One region of the Romboutsia sp. 1001216sp1 genome, then DNA from elsewhere that is predicted to be linked to it. Evidence: a T-box and tRNA genes for the amino acid it is inferred to sense, from the RefSeq annotation. Region 1 holds a T-box; the other holds one or more tRNA genes.
The links. The T-box of region 1 lies ahead of asnS (asparagine--tRNA ligase). A T-box ahead of a tRNA ligase gene usually reads a tRNA of that ligase, here a tRNA-Asn.
Positions count from the first base shown of each region.

Region 1 (16,342 bases):
GAGTTTACTACGTTGTTTAATCTATCTAATAATCCTTTGTCTATAAAGTTATTGAAGAATTCCATTTCTTCTGGAGCATTTTCCATTACGTAGTTTATTACGTATTTTATCATGTCTTCAGCAAGTTCCATATTGTCTTCTAAGTCTGCAAAACATATTTCAGGTTCTATCATCCAGAATTCTGATGCATGTCTTTGAGTAAATGAGTTTTCAGCTCTAAAAGTTGGTCCAAATGTATAAACATTTCTAAATGCAAGTGCCATTATTTCTGCATTTAATTGACCACTAACTGTTAAGTTAGCTTCTTTCCCAAAGAAGTCTTTAGAATAGTCTATATTTCCTTCTTCATTCTTAGGTATGTTGTTTAAATCCATAGTAGTTATTCTAAACATTTCTCCTGCACCCTCACAGTCACTTCCTGTTATGATTGGAGAATGTGCATACACGAAGTTTCTATCTTGGAAGAACTTATGTATAGCGTATGCTGCTAAACTTCTTACTCTAAATACAGCAGAGAAAGTGTTACTTCTTGGTCTTAAGTGAGCTATTGTTCTTAGATACTCTAATGTATGTCTTTTCTTTTGTAATGGATATGAAGAATCTGATTCTCCTTCTACTACTACTTTAGTAGCATGTATTTCAACTGGTTGCTTAGCACCTTCTGTTGATACTAATTCTCCTTCTACAAGTATTGATGAACTTATTGGTAATTTAGATATTTCTTTGAAATTCTCTAATTTATCTTCTGCTATTACTATTTGCATGTTCTTAAAGAAACTTCCATCATTTAACTCTATAAATCCAAAGTTTTTAGATGCTCTAGATAATCTTATCCATCCAGCTACATTTACAGTTTTACCTACATACTCTTCTTTTTTTCTGTACAAGTCTTTAATTTCTATAAATTCTTTTTGCATTTTGTTTCCTCCATATTTTATTTTTTATATTACTTATTTTATTTATTACTAAAATATTTATTATTTTGTATTAAAAAAGCCCTTCATCCCTATAAAAAGGGACGAAAGGCTGTTGCTCTCGCGGTACCACCCTAATTGCCAAAACTGGCCTCTTAGTAAGCATTGCTTATAGTCTGTAACGGGACTTCCCGTCTAAGTCTACTCTCTTTCAAGATTTCGGTTAGAAACTCCGAGATGTTCTTCAATATAAACTTCGTATTGAGCTTTCACCATCCTCAACTCGCTATGACTACCTTTTATATTTACTCTTCTCTTCACAGTCTATTATTGTTATATTATTTCAACTATTTAAAAAGATTATACCAACTTATATTTTTTTAGTCAATAATTTATTTTCTAAATAATTATCACAAATGTTTAATACTATATTTATTTATCAATAATATTAGCTAGGAGGTGCATTGCTTGAAATATCTATTTATATTTTTATTTATAATAACATTTATATCACCATCAGTTGATAAAGGATATTCTTCTAATATCATACGCTCATCTGTTTATAATTATATAACTTCTCTAGATAGAGCTAAAGATTATTTTGTAGAAAATGTTTCATTTTTTTCAAAGCTATCTAAATTAAGCTATAAAAAAGCATACGATAATGTCATGAAAGATAGAATATTAGTTAAACACTTAGTTTTATCCGGCGAGACTTTAGACGATATAATAAAAATTTATAATTCTGATATTGAGAATATTGAATATTTTAGATTAGTAGCTCTTAATGAAAATCCTGATACCATTTCCAAAGATTATCAAATATCTTATGGTGATTATATACTCGTTCCTAGTGAATAATTTATATTTTATGTAGACCTATTAAAATAGGTCTACTCATCTTAATATTTTAGCTAATTGTATAAATGTGTTTTTTAAATCAAGTACCCCATAACCTCTTGTTACATTTGGATATATATATAGATCTTTTTTTCTTGCTCCAAGCATTAAGTAAGTTTTTAAAACTTCTGTGAATAATAAATTTCGGCTAAATGCACTTTGACTTGTTATATATTCCATAAGTATAGCTACAACTCCACTTACCATAGAACTGCTTACTCCTGTACCCGTTGATGTGGTATAGCTTCCATTTTTAGATGGAGATATTATATCAACCCCTGGTGCTAATAAATCTGGCTTTATAGGTCTACCTCTTACTGGGCCTTTTGATGAACCTATCCATACACTATCAATCTTATCATCATATGCTCCTATAGTTATTGCATTTGAAATTGCACCAAACAAAGTTATGGTTACAAATGAATTTGGATCTGTAAATCTAGTATCGTTAGAGATTAAGTTTTTATTGGGTAAATACACATCGTACAATCCATCTATAATAAATTCTGGAAATAACCTTAAAGTCCATACTCCTGGTTTAACATTATTTAATTTTATTGTTAATTCTTGAGTCGCTGATTTTATCCAAGGATATAGATATCTAATTTCATAAGATGTATCTTCTATATTAAATTTACCTTTATATGTATAATCATCTGGAGCATATACAACTTTATAGCTTATTTCACCTGATGGTGATATTATTGAAGCTGCTATTTTATCAGGACCTGCAACACTTAATGTTATATCTAAATTTTTTTGCTCTCCAACTTGAATTGGTATATCTTGAATATCATCTATACTATTTATTTTTCCTTGGTAGTGTATATCAGTATTTCCTTCGTTTCCTGCCCCACTAACTACTATTACACCCCTTCCTCTTAAATCATTAAAAGTATCTAGTAATGTAGCTACTACTACAGACCTTGATCTTTCCCCTAAAGTTAAATTAATGATCATGTTTTTTTCTTCTTTTCTAGCTATATCTATAGCATATTTTACTCCTGCTAAGAAGTCTGATAGTTCATAATTAATTTTTCCTTCTTTATAAGTATCTTTATATGATTTTAACTTTATTACTAATAATTCACTATCTACTGCTACCCCTTTGTATTCTCTATTTAAGTTTCCCCTGCCACATGCTATTCCTGAAGCCACAGTACCAGTTCCAATATTATCTTTACTTAAACTTGGATCACTATTTCTTATATACTCATTTATAATATCTTTTTTAAACTCGCTTCCAAATAATAATCCTATTGGAGGGTTCCCCATTTGACTTTCTTGATCCCATATAGATACTATTTTTGTAGTACCATCTGAGTTTATAAAATCAGGATGTAGATAGTCTATGCCAGAGTCTATAATTGTAATTATACATCCTTTTCCTGATGTTTTTATATATGGGTTTTTATCAACATAATCAATACCTGATGCTATTTTTACACTTATTCCACTTTCTAAATTATCAGTTATATCAATTAATGAACTCATAGGTACTGATGGTATCCAATCTGATATGCTTTTTATACTTTTTAATGTCTCTTCTTCAAAACTTTCATCAACATAAATTGATGCTATTTGATTATTTAATATAATATATTTATCTATGTTATATAAATTTAAATCAGTCTCTAAACGTTCTAAATTATCATAAACAATCACATATGATTTTTCCATATAAATATATTCTCCCTAAAATTACCTTAATTGTTCAAACAATCCTCTTATATCTAACTCTCCATATCCATAACTATAATTAGGATATACAACATCTTGATTTCTTCTAGCTCCTGCAGTTAGATATGTTCTTATCTTTTGTACGAATGCTTTATTTTCATAATTCCCATTTACTTGTATATATTGAAGAAATAATGCGACTGCTCCTGATGTGTATGCCGATGCTATGCCAGTTCCTGTCCCTGTTGCATATGTTTTATTTATATATGGACCTATTATATTTACGCCAGGTGCTACTATATCTGGCTTTAACAATGATTCTATGGTAGGTCCTCTTGATGATGGTGCCCATAGACTATTATTTATAGTATCATATGCTCCTACACTTATTACATCATCTAATGTAGATGGATAGTTTATTGTACTTGATGGGTCACTCTTTGAAAATTTAGTTCCTGGTTTGATGAATTTTCTATTTTCTAGGTACATATTATATATTCCATTTGTTATATATGCTCCTATTAATCTAATTTTCCAAATTCCTCTTTTAACATCAGTTAAATTTATTACTGTTCTTTGCTGGCCTGAGTAAGAAAATGGATACGAAAAAGATATTGTGTATCTAGTATTTTCTAAGTTAAATAATCCACTTATAATATTGTAATCAGAAACAAAAGCAACCTTACTTTCATCTCCACTTGGAGATATTATATATAAATCGATTTTATCTGGTCTATTTACCCATAACTCTATATTTAAAATTTCCTCATCTTCCTCTACGTCTATCTCTACATCTTGTATTTCTCCATTAAATCCTAATTTTCCTGATGCATGCGTCTGTGTATTACCTTCATTTCCTACTCCTATTACTTGGCATAATCCATGCTCAAAAAATAACTTATCTGTAGAAAGCCTAGAGCTCATCCCTACTAAACTATTATTTCCCAAAGAAACATTATTAACAAGAGGTTTTCTTTCTTGTCTCGCTTTTTGATACATATATTCCATGGCCGCTATTAAATAGCCATTATTATAATCATTTTCTATTTTCTTTAATTTTACTATTATTAGATCTGATTCTTCTGCTACTCCTTTATACTTAGGGTTTATATTTCCTAATCCTGTGCATATTCCACTTATCATGGTTCCTGTACCTTCTTCATCTACTGATAAAGAAGCATCTTCTTCTAAAATTGCTTTATTTATATCTTCTCTGTTATATTCTGTACCTATATAAAATCCATTTGGTGCTTTTCCTTCTTTTGTTTGATCCCATAGATATAAAATTTTAGATGTTTTATCTGGATATATAAAATCTGGATGTAGATAATCAATCCCAGAATCTGCAATACCAATTATAACTCCTTTGCCACTTATTGATATATTAGGGTTATCTTTAATAAAATTTGCACCTATATCTTCGTTAGCCACAACACCATTAAAAGTTCCTAGATTTATATTTATTAATGATGCTAATCGAATACTAGGTTCTAATCTATATAACGATTTTATATCAATAACATCACTAATATCACTAATATCACTAATACCATTAAGTTCATTATTCTCCGCGAATAATATTCCAAAGTTTTCTGAAATTTTTTCAAACTTAAATTTATCTCCAAATTTTTTTAAATCATCTTCAAAACCTTCTCCATAAATCACATTTCCTACTAAAGTGTAATTTGCTCTAAATTCTTTTTTCATAGTATTTATATCACCCCCATATATGTCAATATTTTATTATTAAAAGTTTCTAAATAAAATTTTTTAATCATCTTTATAAAAAAGTATGCTTTAAATTCTTAAAGCATACTTTTTTTATTATAATCTACTTCCATTATCAACCCACTCTTTAGCATTTTCTACATTATTTAAAGATGGGATTGATACATTAGTTACTTCTTGTAGTTCCTGTGTATTTGCCCAAGCAGCTGTGCTCTCTTGATTTGTTGGCCTATTTGATTTTAATCTTTTGTTATTTTCTCCACTTAATGCTTTACTTTTTTCATTTTGCAAAACTATCACCTCTTTTCATTTTTAGTTTTTGCATTATTTCTTATAAAATACGCTTTATTCAAAGTTATTTGAAATAGAAATAATGGTATCTTTGAGATTTAAAACTCCATATCCTTGAGATACATTTGGGAATGTATATATCTCATTCTTAGTCGCACCAAGCATTAAATATGTTTTTAACTGTTGAGTATATAATGCTTCTTCATACTCATTAGTTTGTTCTTTTATAAACTCCATCATTAATGCTAATACTCCACTTACTACTGATGAACTTACTCCAGTACCTGTCGCTGTATTATATGACTTGTCTTTGTATGTGGAAATTATATCAACACATGGCGCTATTATATCTGGTTTTATCCCCCCATTTTTTACAGGTCCTTTTGATGAACCTATCCATAGGCTATCAGTCCTTCCATTGTATCCACCTATTGTTATTACACTTTCTTGTGTTGCATACATAGTTAGAGTTGCTACTGAATCTGGATCTAGAAATCTAGTATTTTCAGACATTAAATTTTTATTTGGCAAATATAAATCATACTCACCTCTAATTATAAATTCAGGTGCAAGTCTTACATTCCATATACCAGGCTTAACGTCTAGTAGTCTTATTATTAATTCTTGATGTCCTGATTCTAGCCATGGATAAGTAAATTTCATTTCATAGGCTGTGTCTTCTAAGTTAAACTTTCCTCTATATACGTAAAAATCTGGAGAATACATTATTTGATAGCTTACTTCTCCGCCTGGAGATATTATTGATGCCCCAATCTTATCTGGACCAACTGCCACTATTGTTATGTCTAAATTTAACTGTTCTCCTACTTGAATTGTTATATCATTTTTTTCTTCTAAAGATGTAATTATTCCTTGATAATGTATATCTGTATTTCCTTCATTTCCTGCACCACTTACTACTATAATTCCTGGTTTATCTATATCCGAAAATGTTTCTAACATAGTAAGATTTACTATTGATTTTGACATAAGACCTACTGTAAGATTTATTATTAATTCTTTTTTCTCTTTTTTAGCTATATCTAAAACATACTTTATTGCAGCTAAAAAATCTGTTTTTTCATAATTTGTTGTACCTTTTTTGTATCTATCTTTGTATTCTCTAAGTTTTACTATTATTAGTTCACTATCTACGGCCACACCTTTATATTCTCTATTTAACCTTCCATTACCTGATGCAATTCCAGCTGCCATTGTTCCTGTACCCATATTATCTTTAGTTAACGTATCATCATTTTCTTTTATAGCTTGATTTATTTCATCTCTTGTAAATTCACTTCCATATAATAATCCTTTTGGAGGATTTTTTTTCATACTTTCTTGGTCCCATATCGATACTATCCTTGTTGTACCATCTAAATTTATAAAATCTGGGTGTAAGTAATCTATTCCAGAGTCTATTATAGCTATTAATATACCTTTTCCTGTAATATTTATATACGGATTTTTATAAATATAATCAGTTCCAGCAGCGCTAGTAGTACTTTCTCCTTCACTCATATTATTTGTTATATCTATTAATGAACTCATTGGAGCTGAATTTTGCCACCATGCAATAGTATCTATTTTAGTTAATTTTAATTCATCAAAATCTATAGGAACATATATTACTAATATAGTATCATTTAATATTATATATTTTTCTATTTGATTTTTTAATAAATCATTTATTACTTCATCTAAACTACCTTGATACACTATAATATAAGATTTTTCCACAGTGATTTTACTCCCTATCTAACTTTATTTTAATTGATTAAACATTCCAATTATATCTAGCTCTCCATATCCATAACTTTCATTTGGATAAATTATTTCCTTATTTCTTTTTGCACCTGCCTGAAGAAAAGTTCTTATCATTGTTGTGAATGATTTTTGTTTATAATAGCCTTCAACTAATGTGTACTGTAAGTAAAAACTAACAGCTCCAGATACATACGCAGCTGATGCTGCAGTTCCAGTTATAGTGGCATACTTATTATCTGGGTATGTTGATATTATGTTTACCCCTGGAGCTATTATGTCTGGCCTTAACAAACCATTTATAGTTGGTCCTCTTGAAGTAGGTGGCCATAAACTATTATTTATTATGTTATATGCTCCTACTGATATAACATCACTATATGTAGAAGGATAATTTATAGTATTATTTGGACTTGAATCTCTAAACTGAGTCCCTGGTTTTATAAGCACTCTATTTGGTAGATATATATTATAGATTCCATTACTTATGTATTCTCCTCTTAATCTAATCTTCCATACACCTTTTGTTACATTCTTTAGTCTTATTATAGTTTTTTGCTGACCTGAAAACGATGTTGGATATATATAAGTTATTGCATACCATGTACCTTCAAAATCAAATATTCCCGTTACTTCATTAAAATTTTCAACTTCAATGAACTTACTTACTTCTCCACTTGGTGATATTACTGCTACACTAGCCTTATCTGGTTTATTTATCCATAAATTAATATCAAGAAATTCTTCATCTTCAGCAAGTTCCAATTCTATATCTTGCTCATCTCCATTAAAATTAATCACTCCTGTAGCATGAGTTCTAGTATTGCCTTCATTTCCAACTGCAGATACAAGGCATACTCCTCTACTAAATAATGGTGTATCTGATAATATCCTCTGTGTAGCTCCTACTACGTCATTACTTCCTAAAGATATATTTATTACCAAAGGCATTTTCGCTTCTGCTGCTTTTTTATAGGCATAATCCATCGCAGCTTCTACAAGTGCATTATTATAATTTCCATCAATTTTTTTTAGTTTTACGATTATCAACTCTGCATCTGGAGCTACACCTTCATATCGTTTATCTATATTTCCAAGTCCTGCACATATACCACTTAACATTGTACCTGTTCCCTCTTCATCTACTGACAAAGACTTATCATTTTCTAAAATTGCTTTATTTATTTCTTCTCTTGTATATTCTGTACCTATATAAAACTCATTTGGTGGTCTACCATCTTTAGTTTGATCCCATAAATATAATATTTTAGATGTTCTGTCTGGATATATAAAATCTTCATGTAAGTAATCTATTCCAGAATCGATTATAGCTATTAATACACCTTTACCGGTTAAATTTATATTTATATTATCTTTAAAAAAATTTGCACCAATTTCCTCTGTGGCTACAACTCCGTTCTCTATCCCTCTAGTTATAGTTCCTAGTGAGTTCATTGTTATTATAGGTTCTGAGGTTTTATAAGAGCTTAAACGTTTTATTGTACTAATCTTATTTTGTTCTCCTAAAGGTATCATTAATATTCCATTTTTATCACTTATAGGATAAAACTTATAATCTAAATTTGTTTTTTTTAATTCTTCTTCAAATCCAGGTCCATGAAAAATTTGAATATATGTTTTTATATCGTCTGGAATTTCTAGTCTTCTAAGCTTTTTCGCTTTTTTTTTATTACTTCTATATAAAAAATCGTATTCATTATTCATTTGAGACATACTACTCAAATCTACATTTGATAAATCAAAAAGGCCGTATCCCATAGAGTTATTTGGGTATCTATATACAGGGTTTCTTCTAGCTTCCTTTATAAGAAATGCTCTTAACTTTTGACCATAAAAAAATAAATCATTTCTATTTACAATTCCCCATTCCATTAAGAGCGCTGCCGAGCCAGTCACATGTGGAGTAGCCATACTCGTTCCTGTTAAAGCACCTAAACTCCCACCTGGTAATACTGATAGTATATCTTCTCCTGGAGCTAGTAAGTCTGGCTTAATTACATTTCTTTCTATATCCCCTTCTCCTGAGAATACAGATACATTGTCAGTTCTTGAGTTAAAACTTCCAACAGTTATTACCTTACTTGCAGTTCCTGGAACAGTTACAGTCAAATTTTTATCTGCACCTAAAAATCTAGTATCTTTGCTTATTCCTTCTGACGTTGGTAGGTATATATTTACATTTCCTACGACTACATCTATAGGCGTAAATACCAATTTCCATATTCCCGCATTTATAAATGTATTCGATGTCATTTGAAGAGTAACCCTTCTTATAAGAGAATATGGTGCTATAGGGTAAAAGTATCCTTTTATTCTAGTTGCACCTATTATATTTCTTATTTCTCCTGATGTTAATGATATTTCTTGCGTTTTAGCGTTAGATGGACTTACCAACCTAACACTAAAATTATCAATAAAGTCAGGCCATATATTTATATTTAGTATCTTTTCTGAATCACCTACTACAAATTCAACTTCAACTTCTCTATCTTGCTTTATGTTTATATTTCTATGTCCGCCTTTGTCTGCATTATTTCCAGCTGCAACAACTATATTATTCTTCCAAAATGAACACATATCATCTATATATTGTTCAAATAACGATAATCCTCTATGAGATCCTTCATTACTACCATAGCTTATATTTATAACAATTGGCATTAATAGTTCTAATGCTTTATTTAATACAAATTTTATAGCCCTCATAAACTCTGTACTTCTAGAAAAAACATCAGTTGATCTATTTCCAACTCTTACAACTATTAATTTAGCTTCATTTGCAATTTGAGCGCATATCCCTGCTACATGAGTTCCATGGGCACTAGTTGCAGATACCGGTATTATCTTTTCTCCTCTTATTGCACTATTTATATCTTCATTTGTATAAAGAGTACCATTTCTAAATCCTTCTGGAGGGTTTCCCTGTATTGATTGGTCCCAATAATAAAGTATTTTTGAATTTCCCTGATTATCTTTAAATACATCTAAATTGTAATCTATCCCCGAATCAATGATACCTATTATTGTTCCTTTTCCACTTAGATTATTTAAATTCTTAAACCTAGTTATTCCAGTTCTCGAAAAACTTTGTACATCTTGAGTGGTTAATATAAATGGTTTTTCTATAAATACTATTTGAGGATAATTAAGTAGCGCATCAATTTTTTCTGCACTATCAGCTGTTATTATGGCGTAATTATATTCTAAAATTTCTACGAATACCCCTAATTCTTGTTGTATAAACGAAATATCTCCATTATATCTGACAATTACTTCAAATTCGATAAAAACACCCCCTATGCTTATACCTATATTTATTTTTGCTATTTCTAATATTTATAATATATATGTATGTATTTATGCTAAATTTATTGTATAATACATATATTGATTTATTTTAAATCAATTAAGATAAAATATTAGATTAGAAAGGATGTATTAATTTGAAAAATAAAAAAATTAATCTAAGTCTCGTACTTACATTAGTAGTTTCTTATATAATAATAAAACTTATAGATAATTATCAGTACTTCTTAGGTATTTTGAAAGTTTTATTTTCGCTTTTAACTCCATTTGTTATAGCATTTGTATTAGCATATATATTCACTCCTATTGTTAGTTTCTTAGAAAATAAGTTTAAGATTAAAAGGATATTTGCTTTATGTATAACATATGGATTTTTACTTCTTATAATAGGTTCTTTCATATTCATTACAGTACCTATATTAATAAGTAGTTTAGCAGATATAATAAGTCAAGTTCCTTTATATGCTGAAAAGACTCAAACTTTTCTTATACAGATTGGTGATAGCTTAAAAAATGTTGATCCAAATACTTTAAAATCAGTAGGAGATAAACTATTTTCTGCTATGCCACAAATAAGTAATTTACTAATAGGATATTTAGGACAAGTATTTTCAACTACATTCTCAATATCTAAATTTATTGTACAATTTGTATTAGCGTTTATAATATGCTTTTACATTATTCTCGAAAAAGAAGATTTCTTTTCATTTTATAAAAAGACTCTAAACGTAATATTTGGTCAAAAGTTTTGTAATTTAACTTTAGATATTGGAAGTACCTTAAACGAAAATATAGGTAAATATTTCACAGGAAAAATAATAGATTCTGCTATAGTTGGTTTAATATCAGGTATAGGTCTTCAGCTTATTGGGTCTCCATATTCTTTATTATTTGGAGTTTTAATGGGAGTTACAAACTTAATTCCTTATTTTGGACCTGTTATTGGTATGACACCAGTCGTATTAATAAATATATTTTATAACCCTAGTATAGCAATATTTTCATTAGTATATTTAATGCTGGTTCAACAAGTTGAGATTGCCTTTATAGAACCTAAAATAGTCGGTGGTCAGCTAGGGCTTAGTCCATTTTTAACTATACTTGCTGTAACAATTGGTGGCGGTTTTTTTGGTATACCAGGTATGATTTTATCAGTTCCTATAATGGGTGTTATAAAGATATATCTTAATAAATTTTTTGATTATAAACAAAATCAACTAAATATATAAAAAATGAGTAGCATATGCTACTCATTTTTTATATATTTACTGTTTATGTATAAATTAATTACGATATTGTAATCATAAGTAACAGGGGTGTAACTATTATATTTTGATAATTATGTTAATATTTAATTATAGAAATAATATTTATATAATTAAAATAATTTATGAAAGTTGGTGTATTATGAAAAAGGCAATTATAGTTTTATCTATCTTATGTGGTTGTTTAATTATTCAACAACCTTTACAAAAAGTTGTTTTTGCTCAACCTGCTATCACAATTTCAAATAATCAACATGAACTTACTAAAGAAGATGCTAAAAACCTTCTTATAAAATATAATGATAAAGTAGATTATATATATCAAGGAGATGCTAGTAAATTCGAATATCTAAAATCTAAAAATCTTGAAGGATATGTATTCTTACCAGATGTAGAAACAGATATTGGATATTTTGTTGATAAAAATACTAGTGATATATACTATTTCCATCCAAGTGGATATTTAGAACTAGTAAATGATATAAAAAAATAAAAGGAGTGGATACCCACTCCTTTTATTTTATGAATTTTCTTCGATTTTTTTACTAAGCCTAGATAACATCTTCTTAGAAAAGTCTGATATATCTTTTGGGATACATGTATACGTAGATAATATTGAATAGATTTCAATGGCTCTTTTGTAGTCTCTTTTGCCTGCATATGACTTAAAAGCTTCTTCTGCTAAGTCTTTTGAAGCACTGCTTATTTGTTCATATCTTCTTCTCAAAACCATCTCTCCTCTAATAAAGTATATCTACTTATATGTTTTTTATTGATGATTTATTACTGGTTCTTCTATATCCACATCTTCATCGCTAACTTTTCTTTTTATAATTTCAATATTACTATGTTTTGAATATTTGTCATCTTTATTAGCTTTTACATAAACTTCTAGGTCTACATTTTCATCAGAAAGTTTTATTGTATATTTATTACTTTCTATATTGCTTTCAAAAAGCACAAATCCTTCATCTTGATTTAAGTTGTTTTTAACGTAAATACTGTATTTAACATTTTTTATATCTAATTTATCCCAAGTAAGTGTTGCTAAATTATTATTATTATCTATAGATGCTTTTAGATTTTTAACTTCTACATTCTGTATATCTTCATCTATTGGTTTTATATTTATAGTGTTACTTGGATTTGTCATACCATATTTAGTCTTACCAGCTACGTATATGCTTATATTTGGTATTTTACCATCTATTAAATCTATTTCTATATTTTTGTGTACAGTATTTGAATCTAATTTATCCTTTTGTACTTTTATTGAATCATATAAATTAAAATCTGGATCATTTAATGAATTATTTTTTAAGTATATATAATATTCATTTACATCATCTATATAATCCCAAGATAATTTAACTAAAAGTTTACCATCTACTATCTCATATAAAGCTTTTATATTCTCTACTTTGTTGCTTGTAACTGACTCCTTACTAACATTTATAGTTACTATTTTTTCTTTTTCACCACAGATTATTCTTATCTTTTCTTTTCCTTCTTTTATTCCAGTTATAACTCCTGTGTTTTTATCAAGACTTATATTTCTGTCTACTCCTAATTTATTTTCAACTAGTTCATATCTTATCTTAGGATGTTTAAGTCCAACAGGCATAGTTATTATATCTGGTTTTAACTTTTTACTTTTTTCAAGTCCTACTTCTATAGTACTACTTATAGATATTTCTGCAATCTTTGCTTGTATATTATACTTTAAAGTTTCTACCATATCTTTAGACTTTATATACACCTTAGCACTACCTACACCCACAGCTTCTATTTTATTGTCCTCTATTTTTATAACATCTTCATTACTACTTTCATAAAATACTTTCTCTTTTTCCTTAAATTTGTCATAGTCTACTTTAACTTCTGATGTTATAGTAGCAATATCTCCTACATACTTTAAATTATTATCAACATCATACGTTATATCCTCAACTTTCGGATCTATAACTCTTACATTAACTTTCCTTAGTACTCTTTGATTTTTCATAACACCTATAGTTGATATTCCTTCTTTTTTACCTATTAATTCATTTCCTTTTATCTCTAGAATATTCTTACTATCTAATACATTAAACCAAATATCAGGTTTTTTTGCATAAGATGGTATACAAATATAATCTCCACTAGATAGTTTAACTTTATCATTTAATTTTATAGTATATTCATCTATATCTGTAACATAATCTCCATTTACTACTTTAAGTTCTATACCTCTTACAATAGGACTTAAAACTCCAAATTTAAAAAGAAAGTACTGCAAAAATACTAATATAGGTAAAGATACTAATATGAATAACCACTTGCTGTTTTTACTAACTTTCTTCATTTAACCACATCCTTTATGACAATTCATTTTACCTATGATTAAATCTTAGTGTACTAATATCTATATTAATTCCATATGTTTACTAAAATTCCTTTAAAACACCTTTTATTATCATATTTGATTATTATCCATAAAGTTAAACTCTAATCATTCTTGCATTTAAGTATAACTTTATAGTTAAATAAAAAAATTTTACAATAAATAAAAGCTACAGATTTAGGAATACCTATATCTGTAGCAAAATATTATCTATCTTTTACTTGGACATTATACTTTTCTATTAAATTATCGACAACATTACTTTGTTTTTCATATGATAGTTTATACTTTAATTCTTCTTTTATATCATCAAAGTTTTCTTGCTTTTCATCAGTCTTTTTTATTATGTGATATCCAAATTGAGTTTCTACAGGTTCTTTGCTTATTTCACCTACTTTTAAAGCAAATGCTTCTTTTTCAAATGGCTCAACCATTTGACCTTTTGTAAAGAAATCAAGGTCTCCTCCATTGTCTTTACTACTATCTTCAGAATATTCTTTTGCTAATGTAGCAAAATCTTCTCCAGCTTGAGCCTTTTTAAGTATTTTATCTATTTCTTCTTTAATCTTTTTCTTTTCATCTTCACTTACATCATTTCCATCTTTATCTGTAGTTTTAAGAAGTATGTGAGATGCTCTAACCTTTAAGAATTCATCTTTGTTTTTATCATAATAGTTTTTAGCTTCTTTATCACTTACTTCTGAAGCCTTTTTTATATATTTAGTAGCTATAATTTCTTTTTCTAAATCTTTTTCAGAATCTTTCTTGCTTATTCCAAATTTATTTATATATTCTTCTTCTGATATTCCAAATTGTTTACTAATACTTTCCATTAAAGATTTATATTCAGCATCTATTTCTTCTTGTGTAGCTTTTATACCATCCTTTTTACCTTCTAAATATAATACTTCTGTTGTAGTCATATAATCTATCATGCTATCTTCATAAGCTTTTATTTGTTCATCCGTCATTTCTGTTTTACCATTTATATAAAATAAAGGTTCCATCTTTTTTTCAAGTTCTTTTCCCGTTATTTTAGTATCTCCAATTGTTGCTATTACCTTATTATCGCTATAATTTTTGTGTGTTGCTGGTAACTTTCTTCCAACATTTTTTCCTGTAGTAAATCCTACTCCTATGCATAATATACCTACTAATGAAGTTATCATAGCAGTTTTTACTATTCCTTTATTTTTTTTAGCTGGCTTTACTTCTTTTTTTTCTCCCTTTTCATTTTCAATTTCATGTTCATCTAAACTATTTATTTTCTTATCTTCAGACATTTACATCCTCCCTAATACCTATTTTTTATAACTATTTATATTTTACATTATTTGAAATGTAAATAAAATTAAAATTTAATAAAGTAATATACTCTTATTTCTGTCATTAATTATTTTAGTATATATAAGTGAATGGTAATTGAAGTGCTTATGAATTTATTATGAATTTAAATATTTCTTAAACTATATCTTATTTCATATCTACCTACTTTTGTATTTTTTTCTTTTAGCATTTTAACAACTTCTTTTTTATCTTTTTTTAAATGATTCGCACATTCATCTAAAGACTTAAATATCTCTATTACTTCTCCTTTTGTGTCTATAAGTTCTACTTTCTTTTTCCCCCCTCTTTTAATTATTGATTTATATTTATTAAAATACTCATCATACTCTTCATCTATACACTCAAATATATAGTGCATTTTCACAGGGTCTAATTTATCACTACATAATATTTCTTCTCTTTTTTCCTTTGATATTTTTGAAGTAAATATTTTATTATTTAATATCGTTAAAATCTGAGAGGGCTTTTTATTACTATCCAAATAACTTTCATACTCTTTTTCAAGATTTAACTCTTTACTTAAATACTTTATAGCTCCTCCTAGATAATCAGTATATCCATACTTTAGGTTTTCCTTTATATACTCAATAGGAATTCCTAGATTTTTAGCACACTCTTTATGTGTCTTAAAAACTCTCTCTTCTTTTGTATATACATCTATAGCTTTAATAGACATACCTCTTTTTATTTTTATATCTTTTATATAACATTTATCGTCTTCACTAACAATTTCTATACTTTTA
Region 1 covers NZ_JBDPHA010000001.1:294,782-311,123, forward strand. Annotated here, with positions in the region: gene asnS (asparagine--tRNA ligase) at 1-917, opposite strand, end outside; T-box leader at 1,012-1,244, opposite strand; gene ABHC41_RS01540 (hypothetical protein) at 1,383-1,775, shown strand; gene cspC (bile acid germinant receptor pseudoprotease CspC) at 1,812-3,494, opposite strand; gene ABHC41_RS01550 (S8 family peptidase) at 3,516-5,201, opposite strand; gene ABHC41_RS01555 (DUF3787 domain-containing protein) at 5,319-5,522, opposite strand; gene cspC (bile acid germinant receptor pseudoprotease CspC) at 5,568-7,253, opposite strand; gene cspBA (bifunctional germination protease/germinant receptor pseudoprotease CspBA) at 7,278-10,634, opposite strand; gene ABHC41_RS01570 (AI-2E family transporter) at 10,742-11,833, shown strand; gene ABHC41_RS01575 (hypothetical protein) at 12,012-12,362, shown strand; gene ABHC41_RS01580 (hypothetical protein) at 12,390-12,596, opposite strand; gene ABHC41_RS01585 (hypothetical protein) at 12,639-14,213, opposite strand; gene ABHC41_RS01590 (peptidylprolyl isomerase) at 14,459-15,535, opposite strand; gene ABHC41_RS01595 (hypothetical protein) at 15,703-16,342, opposite strand, start outside.

Region 2 (16,342 bases), 170 kb from region 1:
TTCTATAAGACATAAATAACTCTAAGTCATGTTCCTTAAAATCTCGTAATATACATCTATCAGTTTCAATCATCATATACCTCACTTAAATTAAATTTCAAAGTGTAAATGTGTTTCTTATAAATTAGTTGAGCATAAGTAAAATAATCTTAATAAGTAAACTTTTTATAATTTTATATATTAGCTCTCTTATCTTATAGTTTAATTATTATATAGTTTAGCTATAAAAAATTCATCTACATATTTACCATCTACAATCATTGCATTTTTCTTAACTCCTTCTATTTCAAATCCATTCTTTTCATAAAGATGTTTTGCTACGGTATTAGAACAAATTACACTTAATTCAAGCCTTGTAATATTATTTTTTCTAGCCCATATATCTAATTCTGAAAATAATTTACTTCCAATACCCTTACCTCTGAATTTTTCACGTATTCCAACAACAATATATCCAGTATGTTTAATTCTTTTTGGTACGCCTCTTTGAACAGAAAGAAAACCAACTATATTTTCATCATCAGTAGCTACTAAAACTAAATTATCACCATTTATACTTTTTTCAATTATATTTTTTGCTATATTAATATCAGTAGGTCGTTCCCCAGGCTCAAACATCATAAATTTAGTTTCTTTATCTAAATTTAAAAGCATATCTAAATAATTATTAGCATCTTGCATTTGTATCTTTCTAATCTCCATTTTTTATCCTCCATATCCCTTATTTTATATTATAATAATTATAGCAAAACTTATAGTTAAACAAATGGCCACTAAACCAATGCTTTGTTGAACATATTTAATTATTTAAGAATTAAATTCAATATATTTAAATTACTCTCTTTACCTCCCATATTTATAGTTGTTGATTTTATTTGCTGATATCCTAGGGATTTCCAAAATTTTAGACCTTTAGTATTTTGTTCTACTACTCCTATTCGAAGTGTGTCAGCTCCTTGTATTAAAGCATATTTATTAATTTCTTCATGAATAATTGTTCCTAGTTTTTTATTCCTTTCATTTGGTGAAAGTAGAAGTAAACCTATCATCCAAGTTCCATTATCAGGATAGTTTTTAAATATATCTACCATTCCAACTAATAAATCACATTTATCATATACTCCCAATGTTAATGAATCCTCTGATGTTTTTTTATCACTATATTCAAAAATACTGTCTACATCCTCATAAGTTGCATTTTTTCCACTGCACATAATATGATAATCAGAACATAAATCATATAAATTTTTGATTTCATCTCTGTTAGAAGAAGTTATAGGCTTAATTAAATATTCATCATCTAATATACCTTTTATCATAAAAAAATCCCCCTTTAGATAATTAAAATCACTAAAAAATTATCAATTTAATTATAGCAGAAAGTGCATTTCCCAAAGTGTCCACTAAAACAGATATTTTTTTGGACACAAATAATGCTATAATAAAAACAAGTACGCAATTGTTATATAATGTGAAAATAATGGTACTTTTGATATTATATAGTTAAATAGAAATTCATGAGTTCTATTGTTTTAGCTCAAAAAATAAAGTTTAAAACGGGGGATATCAATGAAAGATAATATAATATGTTCAAAATGTGGTTCAACTAAAGTTGTAGAAATTAAAGATGGAGCTGGGATATACCATATACCGATTACTAAATTTAAAGTTGTATCGACATGCAGACGCGTTTGCTGTGATTGTGGGTATATTGATGAACGATGGGTTAGCAATAAAGAAGATTTAGAGCTTATTTATAATACTTATAAATAGGAATTTAGGGGGATTAGTATGATAACAATATTAAGTGTATCAGTGATAGTTTTGGGATTTTTACTTGTGGTTGCAACTATAAAATAAAGACATGATAAAAAGGATGAAGGGGAATATAATAAAACTAATTTTTCCATAAATTTAATTAAAGGATTTTATTCTATAATAATAGGGTCATTGGAAATATTAAATATAATATCAGAAAGAAATTTTATTAATTTAATGATTTTACTTGCTGGTATAAATATTTTTATTGATTATAAAATTAAAAACCAACCAAATCGTTAAAATCAAAAGTCATAAAAATAAATTCCAATTTGTAGAATTGTTTTAGTTAACAATATTAATATAATACGAACAAAAAGTAGGAGTTATATCATTATTAAATATAATGTATACCCCTACTTTTTTGTTATTGAAATTGTTCGTAATATCAACATTGTATTAAAACATAGCCTAATATTTAATAACTATAATTTAAGTTATATAAAAAGTATTATATAAAATTGAATATTTTATTTACTATTTTTTATTACTTTTATTGTTTTTATATGAACTAGTAAATTTTCTAACATCAAGTAATGTAAAAAATAAACCAGGTATTGAAAATATAAGACCTAATTTATCTCCAGCAGCAAAGAAAACTAACAGTCCACCTGTAAGGCAAAAAACTCCAGTAAATCTAAAAAATAGGTTAAATCTCTTTAGCGTTTTTTCACTCATTGTATCCCATGCACTTCTATGAAAATAATTTACTGTTCCTGTTTGTGCATTTTTTTCTATATTAATTATTCTTTCTTCTTTTTTTATTCTTTGTTCTTCATTTATTTTTTGAATACCTTCTTTTAAATAAATCTTGGCATCATTAAGTTCTTGCTTCATTTCTTTTTTAGTTTTACCCATTAAAAATCTCCTTTAAATAAATTTATATAAGTATAGCAATCTTAGATTATAAATACAATTATTTTTATTTTAAAAAATAATATTTAAATTGTAAAACATATTTTGAACAAATTGGTAAGTGACGAAAAAAATACTCAAGATTACAAGGTATTTAGAGCACCTTTAGAAGTTAGATATACTTTCTAGTACTACCCATACAAGTTTTTTTGTTGATTAGATAACCCATTATATACAAAATTTATTTTAATTTTTGTTTCCTTATCTATGTATTCATGGAATTTTGTTCCTTTATCTTTATCATACCAATATTCTTTATAATTAGATCCTAATATATCTGTAATTTGGTCTACATTTTCAAATTTAAATAAATAATTAATACTGATAATTTTCCTATAAATCTTAAATTAATATAAAAAATTCGCTTTGCTCATATCGCCAACGACTTCGTCCGTTGCTGAAAATGTCCTTTTTTACTTTCACGGAGTTATTGATATAACTTTACTTTATAACTTATCCATAGTTTTCTTAGGCGTAAAAAACAAGCCTTATACATAAATACATGTAGTAAGGCTTTATTATATTTATAAAATAATTAGACTAACTATAAATTAAAAGATTTATCATCACTCTTTATATTCTTTTTATCAGCGACCCCAGTAAGCATAAGAGTCAACGCACCATCTCCAACAACATTACAAGCTGTTCCAAAACTATCTTGAAGAGCAAATATAGTTAATATAAGAGCTGTTCCAGTTTCATTAAATCCAAGAACACTAGTTATCAAACCAAGAGATGCCATAACTGTTCCCCCAGGAACACCAGGTGCACCTATTGCAAATACTCCAAGTAATAATATAAATAAAACCATATTCCCAACACTTGGAAGATGACCATAAAGAATTTGAGATACAACCATTACAAAGAATACTTCAGTTAAAACAGAACCACAAAGATGTATATTTGAACAAAGCGGAACAGAAAAATCTAATATATCTTTTCTTAAAACCTTAGACTTCTTAGCACATTCTAGTGCTACAGGTAATGTTGCAGCAGAAGACATACTTCCAACAGCTGTTAAATAAGCTGGACCATAATATTTTATAACTTCCATTGGATTTTTTCCTGACATGATGCCTGCAATAAGGTATAATACTGACATCCATATAAAGTGACCAATAAGTACAATAACTATAACCTTTAAGAATACTGGAAGATGATTAGTTATAGAACCTTCATATGCTAAACTAGCAAATGTTGTAGCTATAAAGAAAGGTAATATAGGTATTACAACTTTATTAACCAAGCTTAAAACTATATTTTGAAACTCATTTAGAAATTTTTCAACTAAGTCAGCTTTAGTCCAAGTTACAGCTAAACCAACTATTATAGATAAAAATAAAGCACTCATAACAGGCATTACTTGAGGTATGTCTAATTGAAAGATAAGTTCTGGTAATTCACGTAAAGACCCTGTAGTTGAAGCGATTGATAATTTTGGAATTAATATGTAACCAAATATTGCAGAAAATGCTGCTGCACCCACTGATGATATGTAAGCAAAACCAATTGCAAATCCTAATAATTGAGAAGCATTATGTCTTAATTTAGCTATGGATGGAGCTATAAATCCAATGATTATTAATGGAACTGAGAAGAATATAACCTGACCTAAAACGTATTTAAGAGTAACTATTACGTTCATTACGGACTCTGAAGATATAAATCCAACTATAAGACCAATAGTAACTGCTAGTACTAGCTTAAATATTAAGCTATTGAAAATCTTTTTCATAATAAATCCCCCTTTTAATATGAATAAAATTTTAAAATAAAATATTTAGTTATGACAAAATATTATCATCATCAACACAAATGATAGCAAACTAGTACTCAATATACAACAATAATATTAAGTCTTTTATTCTATATTTATAAAAATTGAGAATTTTAATTATTATACATAGACTCTGTTAGCTAACTTTATGATAAATATAGTGCGTATATTAAGTGAGTGATATAATAAAGAAAAGAGGTGAAATGAATGGGAATAAGTATAGTAGCTACGATTTTATCAGCGGCAATTTCTAATTTTTTATTAAATATCTTAAATGACAAGGTATGGGGAGTATTTAAGCCAATGCAAAGAGATTTATGTAATTTAAGTAATGGAACTAGACGTATTTTAAATTTTGCAGGTATTCTATTAGCAATCTTAATTACTGTATTTCTGAGCATTAGTTTAGGTATTAGTAAGCTTGGTAGTGGTTTGATTTTAGGTTTTTTAGGTTCTACAGTAGATATATGTTTCAGAAATAATATTGTAGAAAATACTACGAAATAAAATAAAAACAATATTAATATTTTGATAAATTTAAGTAATATAAACAGCTAGATATTAATATATCTAGCTGTTTATATATATAAATAAGACCATGTCCATTTGACTAAAAGTAAAATAAATCGGGTTAATTTAGGCTATTCTATAAATTGGAATTTATCGTATTAAATTTTATATTTTACTCTTGCAATAAATTAGTCTAATATTTATAAAAACAGTTCATTCATTTTTCTTTCGGAACATACCTTTTCTAATTTTTTTGAAACTGCCAATATCAACTCTTCATTTACACTTCGAGCTTTATTTGGACAAATAGCTACACAACGCATGCAGGAAATACATTTTTCTTTTTCTACCAACGTTGGATTATCTTTTGAAATAGCATTAACTGGACATTTTATAGCACAAAGACCGCATTTCATACATTCTTGTCTTGCTTCTGGAACTAAAGGAATAACCTTATATTCTTTATATGGATTATTCCCCGGTACATATAAATCTTTAGTAACCTTTTCCTGTTTCAAGATTTCTTTGATCTTATCAGAAAATTTTATTAATTCTTCTTTGTCTTTTAAGTCTGGTCTTCCAGTCGCAAATTGACGCATAATTGAATGTTCTGTAACCGAAGCTATTGCTGCAATGCAGAAAAATCCTAATGTTGTTAATGTATCTTTCAATTCTAACAATACATCTTCATATGCTCTATTCCCGTATGTTGCTACTAAAATGACTTTTGATCCATTGCCCTTTAACTTATTAATATTAGACATTGCTGCCATTGGTACACGTCCACCAAAAGACGGAACTGCTATAATGCAAAGGTCTTTTTCACTAAAGGTAAATTTTGAGAAATCTTCCATGCTATTTGACAAATCTAATTTTATTGTTTCGTAACCAAATTGTCTACTTATTAAATCTGCTATTTTTTTAGTTCCACCTGTTGGGCTAAAATAAATTTCAAATAGTTTCATATATACTATATCTCCCCCTCTTTATATTAGTTAAATAAAACTAATTATTAATTTAATTATATCAGAATTTATTGTTTATCAAGTGTCCTCTAAAATAGATGAAAAATATGTTTTTTTGAACAACTTACTCTTCTAATTTTGCATATTTATAAATTTTATAGTACGCACCTAATTCAGTTGCCACAACAAGTAATATAATTGTAATTACAATAATATTTTGATAAGTATTTTCTAATACATAGTTTATACCAGCGATTGCTATTAAGCATATCCCAAGTACCATTATATGAGAACCCATGATATCCGCAACTTTATCATTATCATATTTTTTTAAATTTACCCAACTTACAAGACTACACATTTTATATTTTCTAACTATCCATCCTAGCACAAAACCTAAAATACCTACAATTAGAATTATTATACTAAATGCCATATTTATAACTCCCCTTTATAAAAAGATAATATAAGTAAATTATACTCTTTTCACCTAAAATATATAATAATAGTGCTTGAATTACAGAGATATTTACATAAGATACAGAATAAAAGTAAGTGCCCACTAAAACAGATGATTTTATGAACAAAAAAATAGAGTAATAATTTTAGATCACTACTCTGTAAGCTCACAATATATTAAATAAATAAACTACTTAATTTTATCTAACTTATCAAAAAATATTGAAATCTCACCACAATTTGGACAAACAGCAGCCTTTATTTTTCCTTTAGTATCTGAAAAAACTCCACTTCCTTTTCCTAATAACACTGAAGCTTGAGCTGTAAAATTTTCAGTTTTCAACATATAATCTTCAACCATAGTTTCATTACATCTTAAACACTTTCTCATACTATCTCCTCCATTTGAATATTAACAGAAAACATATTTTTTGAAACATCATTTACTTTATTTTTATCCTTCATCTGTGTGACTAAAGAAGTCATAAATGATACTATAAATACATATTTAAATTTTTAATTAATCTTTTCGTATCTATGCCACCTATGAGGTAATAAATCAAACAAAGGAAAAGTTATAATTATCATTAATATTTGCAATTTAATTTTTAGCATGAAGTCATTTAAAATAATGATATTATTAAATACAAACATATTTGAAATAAGAATAATAAAAGTATATATTCCCCTATATACATTTGCTTTAGATTTATAAATTGAGTTACATTCTGTACACTTCAAATGTTCTTTCAAGCTTAAAATACATTTTAATCTATCATAAAATGTAAACTTATGATTACATTCAGTACAATTTCTCACAATAGTTTCCCCTTTCAACCTTTTATTGTAATATATAACAATTGCTAATTTAATTATAGCAGAACTTATAGTTAAACAACTGTACACTAAAAGAAATAATTTCATAAACACAAATAATGCTATAAATTTTTACATTTAAATTATTAATATATACCTTAAGAATTTTATTGTAGTTTCAACTTTCTCCACAATTTGTTGATGATGTAGTATTTATGTACCCATATGCTTTTTAATATTTTATTTTTTAACTATCTTAAATAATTACATGATAAATAAGCAATAAAAATAGCTAGACATATGGGAATTACCCAATATCTAGCTATTTTAACTATATAAATAATCTGATTAAATATGCCAATACTATAGAAGTCATTAAACTATATATAGATCCCTTTGGGGTATCGTACAAAACAACTAATATAGTTATAAAAAACACTGTATTTATTATACTTGTAAAATCAAAATACCACATTCCTATACTAAAAGAACATAATATCATAACTGTAATTATACATACCTTAATCATAAATGGGATAATTCCATTTCCTTTAGCATACCAACAAACAAATGCCAATAATGGAGAAATAATTGTTACTGCATACCATATCATCATGTAATTCATAGGATTAAATCCTACAAAAATAATACTATATAGATGATAGCTAGCACACATACCTAAAAAGAATAAAAATACATTAACACCTGACCGTAAAGGTGTATTACTAAAAATAGATATACATACTGCAATTAAAATCCACACTCCAAGTAAAGAAAATACATTTCCTAAATCGAGTACACCTAAAATATGTTGCCACCAAATACCATCATCTATAGCTAAAGTATCTAGCCATTTTGAAAAAATTCCAAGTCCAATTCCAAGAAGAAAAATTATTATTGAGTTCATTATCTTTTTTGAAGTCGTCAAATCATACTTAGGAATTCTTATTTGCTCTAAAAATTTTATCATTGTCTAACTCACTTTCTTATATAAATCCCTATTTATCTATATTATTTGAAATGTTTCCTAAATGAGAATCCATAAGGATGAAAATGTTTTAAATCCTCTATTAGTTTACTTTTTATGCTTATTTTTATTATATAAAAATAAGCCAACTCCAGCTATCAATATCCCAAATACTGCAATTGCCTCGTATGGAATTGTAAAAAAATATGTAGTCATTTTTATCCTCCCCTTTACTTAACAACTTGTCCACTAAAATTCCATTCATCATAAAACTCATTTAAAAATGCTTCCATAAATTTATGTCTTTTTTCTGCTATTTCTTTTTCTGCTAAATATTTAGCTAAGTTATATACCCTTTCTATGTGAAACCAATCGTGTCCACTTCCCTCACCATATAGTTTGTTCTTTACAAACTTCTTAGTTTTCTCTATCATTAAAATCTTATTCATATCTCTTAGCCCTTCATTTAATAATAAAGTTTATAATAACATACATTTAATTTTTTATGGATAGTTTTTAACCTATATATTATTATTTCTTCTTAAATTTATTAGGTTTTAAAACTCTCATAGCTATTATATATCCATATTCAGTACTACACTAGCTACTACTTCTTGTGTTTTTGGAATTAAACTATTTGAATTAATTAATCCACCATAACCTACAAAACTACCTTCTCCAATTTCATTACATCCGCATAAAGGACATTTTTCTAAATCCATTGATAATCCCCCTAAAATGTATCTTATTTAAATTCTCATTATATTAAAATTGTTCAGTATTTATTATGCTAATTTAGCTAATTTTCTCATCCACCAATCCTTAGTTAAATACATATATCCATTTGGAGTTATTACAATATATTCATCATTTACATCTAGTACATCTGGTACTCCCGTATATACTATATCTATATAAAGATTAAATCCCTTAACTTTTCTATTTAATTCACATCTTAATTCATCTATATAATCACAAAATCTATTTTCTACCATAATTTCATAGTAAGAAATCGCACTTTTACCTCCAGCTTGCATATCCCACCACTCAATGAAGTATGGATATGCTTTTTTACAGCATTCCCTAAGCTCAATATACTCCAACTCTAAAAAATTATTTACATTATATATTTCACTAACAAGTATATTCCTTATATTATGGTTAATATTATTACACCTTTCTTCTATAACTCCATTAAACCATAGTTTCCACTGTGATTTTAGCTTTTCAATATGTAAATCATCGAAAACTAGATTTGATAGATTAGTTGGCCAAGGTGTATTTGATTCATTAAAGTTTTCATTATCAATTAAATTATACATACACCCAGTAAATATAATAAAGTTTAATAACTCATCCTTAGATGTTCTAATAGACCAAGATTCATTAGTATCTTCACTTATCATTTTAAATACCCCCTTACTATTATTTTTTATTTTGTGTTATATAATAATTGTAAACAAATAATATACATAATTATACTATATGTTATAACTATTTGTATATTTCAACATAATTGACTTTAACTTGTTATCTTATATCTTTAAAATGATAATATACATAAGATTAATGTAAACCTTAATAAAGATATAATTTTATTGTTAATTATTACGTTTACTGATATAATTTTATTACAGTAAACGTAATAAAGGTTACTGTAATAAAGGAGACATAAAATGAGAGATAATGTAAAAGGTGGTGCTTTAACAGAAACGACACTTTTTATCCTATTAGCACTTTACAAGCCTAACCATGGCTATGGGATTATGCAATTTATAGAATTAAAAACAAGTGGTCGTTTATCATTAGGGGCTGGGACTCTCTATGGAGCTATTAATACTTTGTTAAAAAAAGGATGGATAGAGCCATACGAAAGTAAAGATGATAGTAGGAAAAAGGAGTATTTAATAACATCTAAAGGTAAAATCGTAGTTGAAAATGAAATTGCACGATTAAATGATGTTCTTAATATCTCTTTAAAAATAGTAGGGGATGATAAAATATGAAAAAAATAGTGTTTAAGTATTTCTTTGATTTTTTAGAGGGGCAAGAAAGATGGTTAAATAAAATGGCTAAACATGGATATAGACTTGTTAAGGTAGGAAAATTAACCTATGAGTTTGAAAAATGCAATCCATCAGAATATATATACTGTGTTGAATTTGTTGCTGATAAATCAAACTCTGAAATAAAAAAATATAAGAATTTTTTAGAAGATGATATTGGGTATAAGAGTTTTATAAAGAATATAAATATAAATTGGTCATTTGGAAAAATGAAATTTAGACCATGGAGTAATGGTGGTAAAATTTCAACTTCCCCAGGAAGTTTTAACAAAGAATTACTAATATTAGAAAAGCAAAATGATGGAATGGATTTTAACCTACACACAAGTAATGATGATTTAATAAAATATCTTACCCCAATACGAAATATGTATTTATTTACAACTATACTTCTTGCAATAACTACTTTTATAAGTAAATACAAAGCTTCTAATCATTTATTATTAAATACTCTATTATGGGGATTAATTTTAATTACTCTATTTTTAGGAATACAAACTATAAAATACTTTAACTTAGTAAAGAAATATAAAAAAGATAAAAAGCTTTATGAATAATTCAGCATTAAAAGAGTTATATTATATAAGGTTTAAACTATATAGAATTAAATTTATCAGATAGCTATACCACCATGGCTAAATTAATTTTAGTTACTGTGATATAGCTACTTTTATTGTTTTTTCAACTTTTTCCACTTTCGTATTTTTATTCTAAGTTATTTAAATTCTTATATAAATAATTTAAAAAAATTATTAATAAAATTTAATAAACTGGTTAAAATAATAACTGTAACAGACAGGTAAAAATTTTCTACACTATCCAAAATATATGGGAGTATGGCTCAGTTGGTAGAGCAATTGACTGTTAATCAATGGGTCACAGGTTCGAGCCCTGTTATTCCCGCCACTTTAAAAACTCTTAGTTTTGGCTAAGAGTTTTTTATTTGGATATTTAAATATTTTATCAATTATATTATATAAAGAGTCAACAAAGTTTAATTAACATAATTCTCTTTTGTATATCACAGACTATTTATAAATATTTTATAATAGTTAAATAATTTTAAAAAAATATTAATAAAATTTAATAAACTGGTTAAAATAATAACTGTAACGGACAGGTGAAAATTTTTACCCCATCCAAAATATACGGGAGTATGGCTCAGTTGGTAGAGCAATTGACTGTTAATCAATGGGTCACAGGTTCGAGCCCTGTTATTCCCGCCACTTTAAAAACTCTTAGTTTTGGCTAAGAGTTTTTTATTTGGATATTTAAATATTTTATCAATTATATTATATAAAGGGTCACCAAAGTTTAATTAACATAATTCTCTTTTGTATATTACAGCTATTTATAAATATTTTATAATAGTTAAATAATTTTTAAAAAATATTAATAAAATTTAATAAACTGGTTAAAATAATAACTGTAACGGACAGGTGAAAATTTTCTACCTATCCAAAATATATGGGAGTATGGCTCAGTTGGTAGAGCAATTGACTGTTAATCAATGGGTCACAGGTTCGAGCCCTGTTATTCCCGCCACTTTAAAAACTCTTAGTTTTGGCTAAGAGTTTTTTTATTTGGCTATGTTTTAATAACAAAAAAGTAATTGTATACCTACTTATATACTCCTACTTTTTATTCACATTTTTACAATGAATACCCATACAATCTCTCAGCCGCAAATTAGCTACCTCTTACCATTGTTTCACCAGTTTTAATTCTATCTTTATCATAAACATCCCATATCTCCATATTTTTACACCTTCAAAATATATATTTAATTATAATTTAACTATATAAACTTAACATGATTTTTTCTTTTCCTTTTAGTGCCATTTTTACAAGAAGTCCATGTTTTATAACCTGATGAATTAGGTCTTTCCCCAGCACCATATCTCATAATCAAGCCTGCAATTATCATTAATATACCTAGATAATATGAATGTTCAAAGTAATTCACATTATACCCCTCCTATTTTTCTACTTATATATAAATATATTATTTATTAAAACTTATCTTACTCTTAAAAATAAGAAATGTTTTACCTAAAAGATATCCAATTCCTATCGCTCCCATGCTAGGAAATAAGTATTTAAATAAAAATGCTATATTATGAATTGCTAATTATTTAAACTTCTAGATTTCTTAATTCGTAATATAACAAAATTATAATCTAAATCAGAACTCATTTGATATCATACTTTTTACTTCTTCAATACTATGAAATTTCAAGTATTGATCTATAAAGAATTTATTTTCATCACTACTCAATATATAAACTTTATTATCTTTAATATTTTGAATATATCCTATTTTATTACCTATCCATAAATTATAACGATGGACTCTACTTGATACTCCCTCAATTTTATTATATAAAAATAAGGACATAGTATTTGTTGGTTTTCCTAATTTTCTAGCATTTTCTGAGTTTATATCTATACCATTTTTTCGTTTTGTGAAACAAACCCTAATGATATATTCTTCATCTTCTTTTGAGATGTTTTCATTTTTATCAAGGTTAAGTGCACCAATACTTCCACTTATTACTGCTCCACCAAACTCTTCATTACTTTTTACAAATACTTTTATAACAATAAACATAATAATTATTATCAAACCTAATATTAGGATTATCTTGTTTTTCTTCGAATTCATTTTTCCCCCTTGTATAATACTGTATAGCCTATTATATAATTCATAATATATAACAATTTCTAATTAATCTTTTCGTATCTATGCAACCTATGAGGTAATAAATCAAACAAAGGAATAGTTATAAATAATATTAATATTTGCAATTTAAATTTTAGCATAAAGTCATTTAAAATAATGATATTATTAAATACAAATATATTTGACATAGTAATAATAAAAATGTATATTCCCCTATATACATTTGCTTTAGATTTATAAATTGAGTTACATTTTGAACATTTCAAATGTCCTTCTAAACTAAAAAAACATTTTAATCTATCATAAAATGTAAACTTATGATTACATTCAATACAATCTCTCACAATAATTTCCCCTTTCAATCTTTTTTTGCAATATATAACAATTGTTAATTTAATTATGTCAAAACTAAAACTTAATAATATGTCCACTAAAGCAGATGATTTTATAAACAATACTATTACATAAAATTATATTTATCAAAATGTTATAAAGAAAAACTAGGCTTAAAGCCTAGTTTCTCATATTTTAATATTTACCTTTCACTTTTAAGCCACTTTAGGGCATTTTTAAGTTTTATTGGATTTCCATACATTAAAGTAGCCATTCTGTATATCTTAGCACCACCTATTCCTGCTAATACTGTTGATACTATTAATATTAATGCAGATATTATAAATTCTACTGATGTAAAAGCTCCTGTTGCAACTCTTACTATCATTGTCATTGGAGATGCAAATGGTATGTATGAACAAACCTTTATTAGTGTACTATCTCCATTAGTTAATCCAAATATACTAATCATAAATACTACAATAAATATCATCATTATAGGTCCAACACTTGACCCTATATCTTCTGTTTTTGATACTAAAGCTCCCAATGCACCAAATATGAATGAATAGAATAGGTAACCTAATATACCAAATATAGCAAATGTAGCTATTAATTCTGGAGGAATTTTAAATAAATTATCTAATATACCATTCCACGCTTTACTATTTACCTTATATGCAATAAGTACTGATGACATTATTACCCCAACTTGTATTATACTTGCTATTGCACCTGCAATAACTTTACCAAATATTAAATTATTTGTATTTGTACTTGTAACTAATACTTCTATTGCTCTATTGCTTTTTTCTGCAGTTATTCCCATGGCAATTAATTGACCATACATTAAAATCATCATATATATAACGAAGATTAGTATATAAGCATAAAAATAATTATTTGCACTATCTTTGCCTAGTATTTCAACATTAGATGCTATTTTGGTATTATAAATTGTATCTACCTTATTAAAATCTATTCCTTCACTAGTAATTTTATTTTTTCTATACTCTTTTTGTAAAAGTTCATCAAATATATACTTATTCTCATCATTAAACTTAGTATTTTGAACAACATAATCATACTCAGTTGGATTTTTAACATTAAAACCTGCTTCTACATCTTTATTTTCAACTAACTTATCTAATTCATCTTTACTTTTTACCACTTTCCAATATGAGTTTGGAAAATAAGTCTTTAGCTCTTCTTTATTAGGAATAATATTCTTTTCATCATATATTGCAAAATTAGTTTTATCTTCTTCTGCAAGATCCTCTAATTTAGCTTCACCTTTATTTCCTATTGGCAATATAGATGACATATCTATAAAATTAGGTAGGGATAATCCAATTATCATTACTAATGAAATTATTATAGTACTTATTATAAAAGATTTTTTATGAAAGTAGTTTCCAAGTTCAAATTTTAATACTGTGAAAAATTGTTTCATTACTCTTCACCTACTTTCTTTACAAATATATCTGTTAAGTCTGGTTCATATACAGAAAACTTCTCTATATCTATATTTTCTTTTAATATACTTTCTAAAAGTTGGTTTTTCGTTGTATTTTCATTTAGCACTAATATTAAATAATCCTTTTTAACTTCATCTACCGTTACTAATTCCTTAAACTTATCTTTACATATAGATTCTAAATCATTTAATGTAAAATTCTCTGCACTTAGTATTAATCTATTGTTACCAAATTCTTTTTTTATTTCTTTAAGATTTCCACTCAGCACAATCTCACCTTTATTTAAAATAGCTATTTCTTCACAAAACTCTTCAACATAGCTCATTTGGTGGCTAGAAAATATTACTAGTTTATCTTGATTTATTAATTCTCTGACAGTATCTTTAAGTATCTGTGAATTAACTGGATCTAATCCACTAAATGGTTCATCAAGTATAACTATTTCTGGATCACATACTAATGTTTGTGCTAATTGAACCTTTTGCTGATTTCCTTTTGATAAACTCTCTAATGTTCTATTTGCATATTCTTCTATACCTAATTTTTCAAGCCATATCTTTGTACTTTCTTTTGCTCTCTTAGCATCTGCACCTCTTAACTGAGCTAAGTAAACTATCTGTTCTGTAACTTTCTTTTTAGGATATAATCCTCTTTCTTCTGGTAGGTATCCTATCTGGTAATCTCTTGGGTTAAACTTCTTTCCATCTATTAATACCTCTCCTGAATTAGCCTTGAAAACGTCCATTAATATACGAATTGTTGTAGTTTTTCCTGCACCATTTCTCCCTAATAGTCCAAGTGCCTTTCCACTTTCAACTGAAAAGGATATTCCATGTAATACTTCATTTTCTGAAAAACTTTTTCTTAGATCCTTCACTTCTAGCTTCATATTTTCTCCCCTCTTTAAAGATGTTATCTACTATATAGTATATTAACGATTATTTATATTCAACTATTTCCCTTAACAAATCTAATTCACTAAACACTTTATAATTTATCTATAAAATCTCTTAAGGTATCAGTTAAGTTGACTTTATCAATTTTTTATTGTAATATATAAAATAAGTCACATGAATTTCAACATCTTCTACTCTCAATTATCAGAAAATAAAATCATAAGAATTTAAGTTTTTAAATTATTCATTATAATGTTTAAAATTTAAATTTATATTAAGGAGGGTAAACTTATGTTTCAATTTTCAAATGAATTAAAAATGATGACCCTAAATTTAGATATAATTCAAAGTATTGCATTTACTACTGCTGTACTTTTAATAGGGTCTTTTATAAAAAGTAAAATCTCTATATTAAATAAATACTGTATACCATCACCAGTTGTAGGAGGATTTTCTTTTGCAGTAATAGCCTTTATATTAAGGCAAACAGGAATAATTACGATAGTATTTGATACAACGCTACAAAATATATTAATGACAGCCTTCTTTACAACGGTTGGATTCACTGCAAGTATGAAAGTCTTAAGAAAAGGTGGAACACAAGTAATTAAGTTTTTAATTATATCAGTATTATTGATATTAGCTCAAAATATAGTTGG
Region 2 covers NZ_JBDPHA010000001.1:124,332-140,673, forward strand. Annotated here, with positions in the region: gene ABHC41_RS00600 (GNAT family N-acetyltransferase) at 1-73, opposite strand, end outside; gene ABHC41_RS00605 (GNAT family N-acetyltransferase) at 202-702, opposite strand; gene ABHC41_RS00610 (GNAT family N-acetyltransferase) at 804-1,319, opposite strand; gene ABHC41_RS00615 (hypothetical protein) at 1,570-1,773, shown strand; gene ABHC41_RS00620 (hypothetical protein) at 2,296-2,676, opposite strand; gene ABHC41_RS00625 (dicarboxylate/amino acid:cation symporter) at 3,278-4,468, opposite strand; gene ABHC41_RS00630 (hypothetical protein) at 4,718-5,017, shown strand; gene ABHC41_RS00635 (4Fe-4S binding protein) at 5,221-5,886, opposite strand; gene ABHC41_RS00640 (hypothetical protein) at 6,110-6,421, opposite strand; gene ABHC41_RS00645 (hypothetical protein) at 6,635-6,835, opposite strand; gene ABHC41_RS00650 (hypothetical protein) at 7,592-8,230, opposite strand; gene ABHC41_RS00655 (hypothetical protein) at 8,458-8,676, opposite strand; gene ABHC41_RS00660 (hypothetical protein) at 8,803-8,949, opposite strand; gene ABHC41_RS00665 (hypothetical protein) at 9,013-9,633, opposite strand; gene ABHC41_RS00670 (helix-turn-helix transcriptional regulator) at 9,904-10,233, shown strand; gene ABHC41_RS00675 (DUF2812 domain-containing protein) at 10,230-10,850, shown strand; tRNA gene ABHC41_RS00680 (tRNA-Asn) at 11,124-11,199, shown strand; tRNA gene ABHC41_RS00685 (tRNA-Asn) at 11,444-11,519, shown strand; tRNA gene ABHC41_RS00690 (tRNA-Asn) at 11,763-11,838, shown strand; gene ABHC41_RS00695 (hypothetical protein) at 12,092-12,259, opposite strand; gene ABHC41_RS00700 (hypothetical protein) at 12,479-12,958, opposite strand; gene ABHC41_RS00705 (ABC transporter permease) at 13,512-14,762, opposite strand; gene ABHC41_RS00710 (ATP-binding cassette domain-containing protein) at 14,762-15,676, opposite strand; gene gltS (sodium/glutamate symporter) at 15,975-16,342, shown strand, end outside.
Region 2: it encodes a tRNA-Asn, which carries the amino acid that the T-box ahead of asnS (asparagine--tRNA ligase) is inferred to sense. The anticodon was not compared.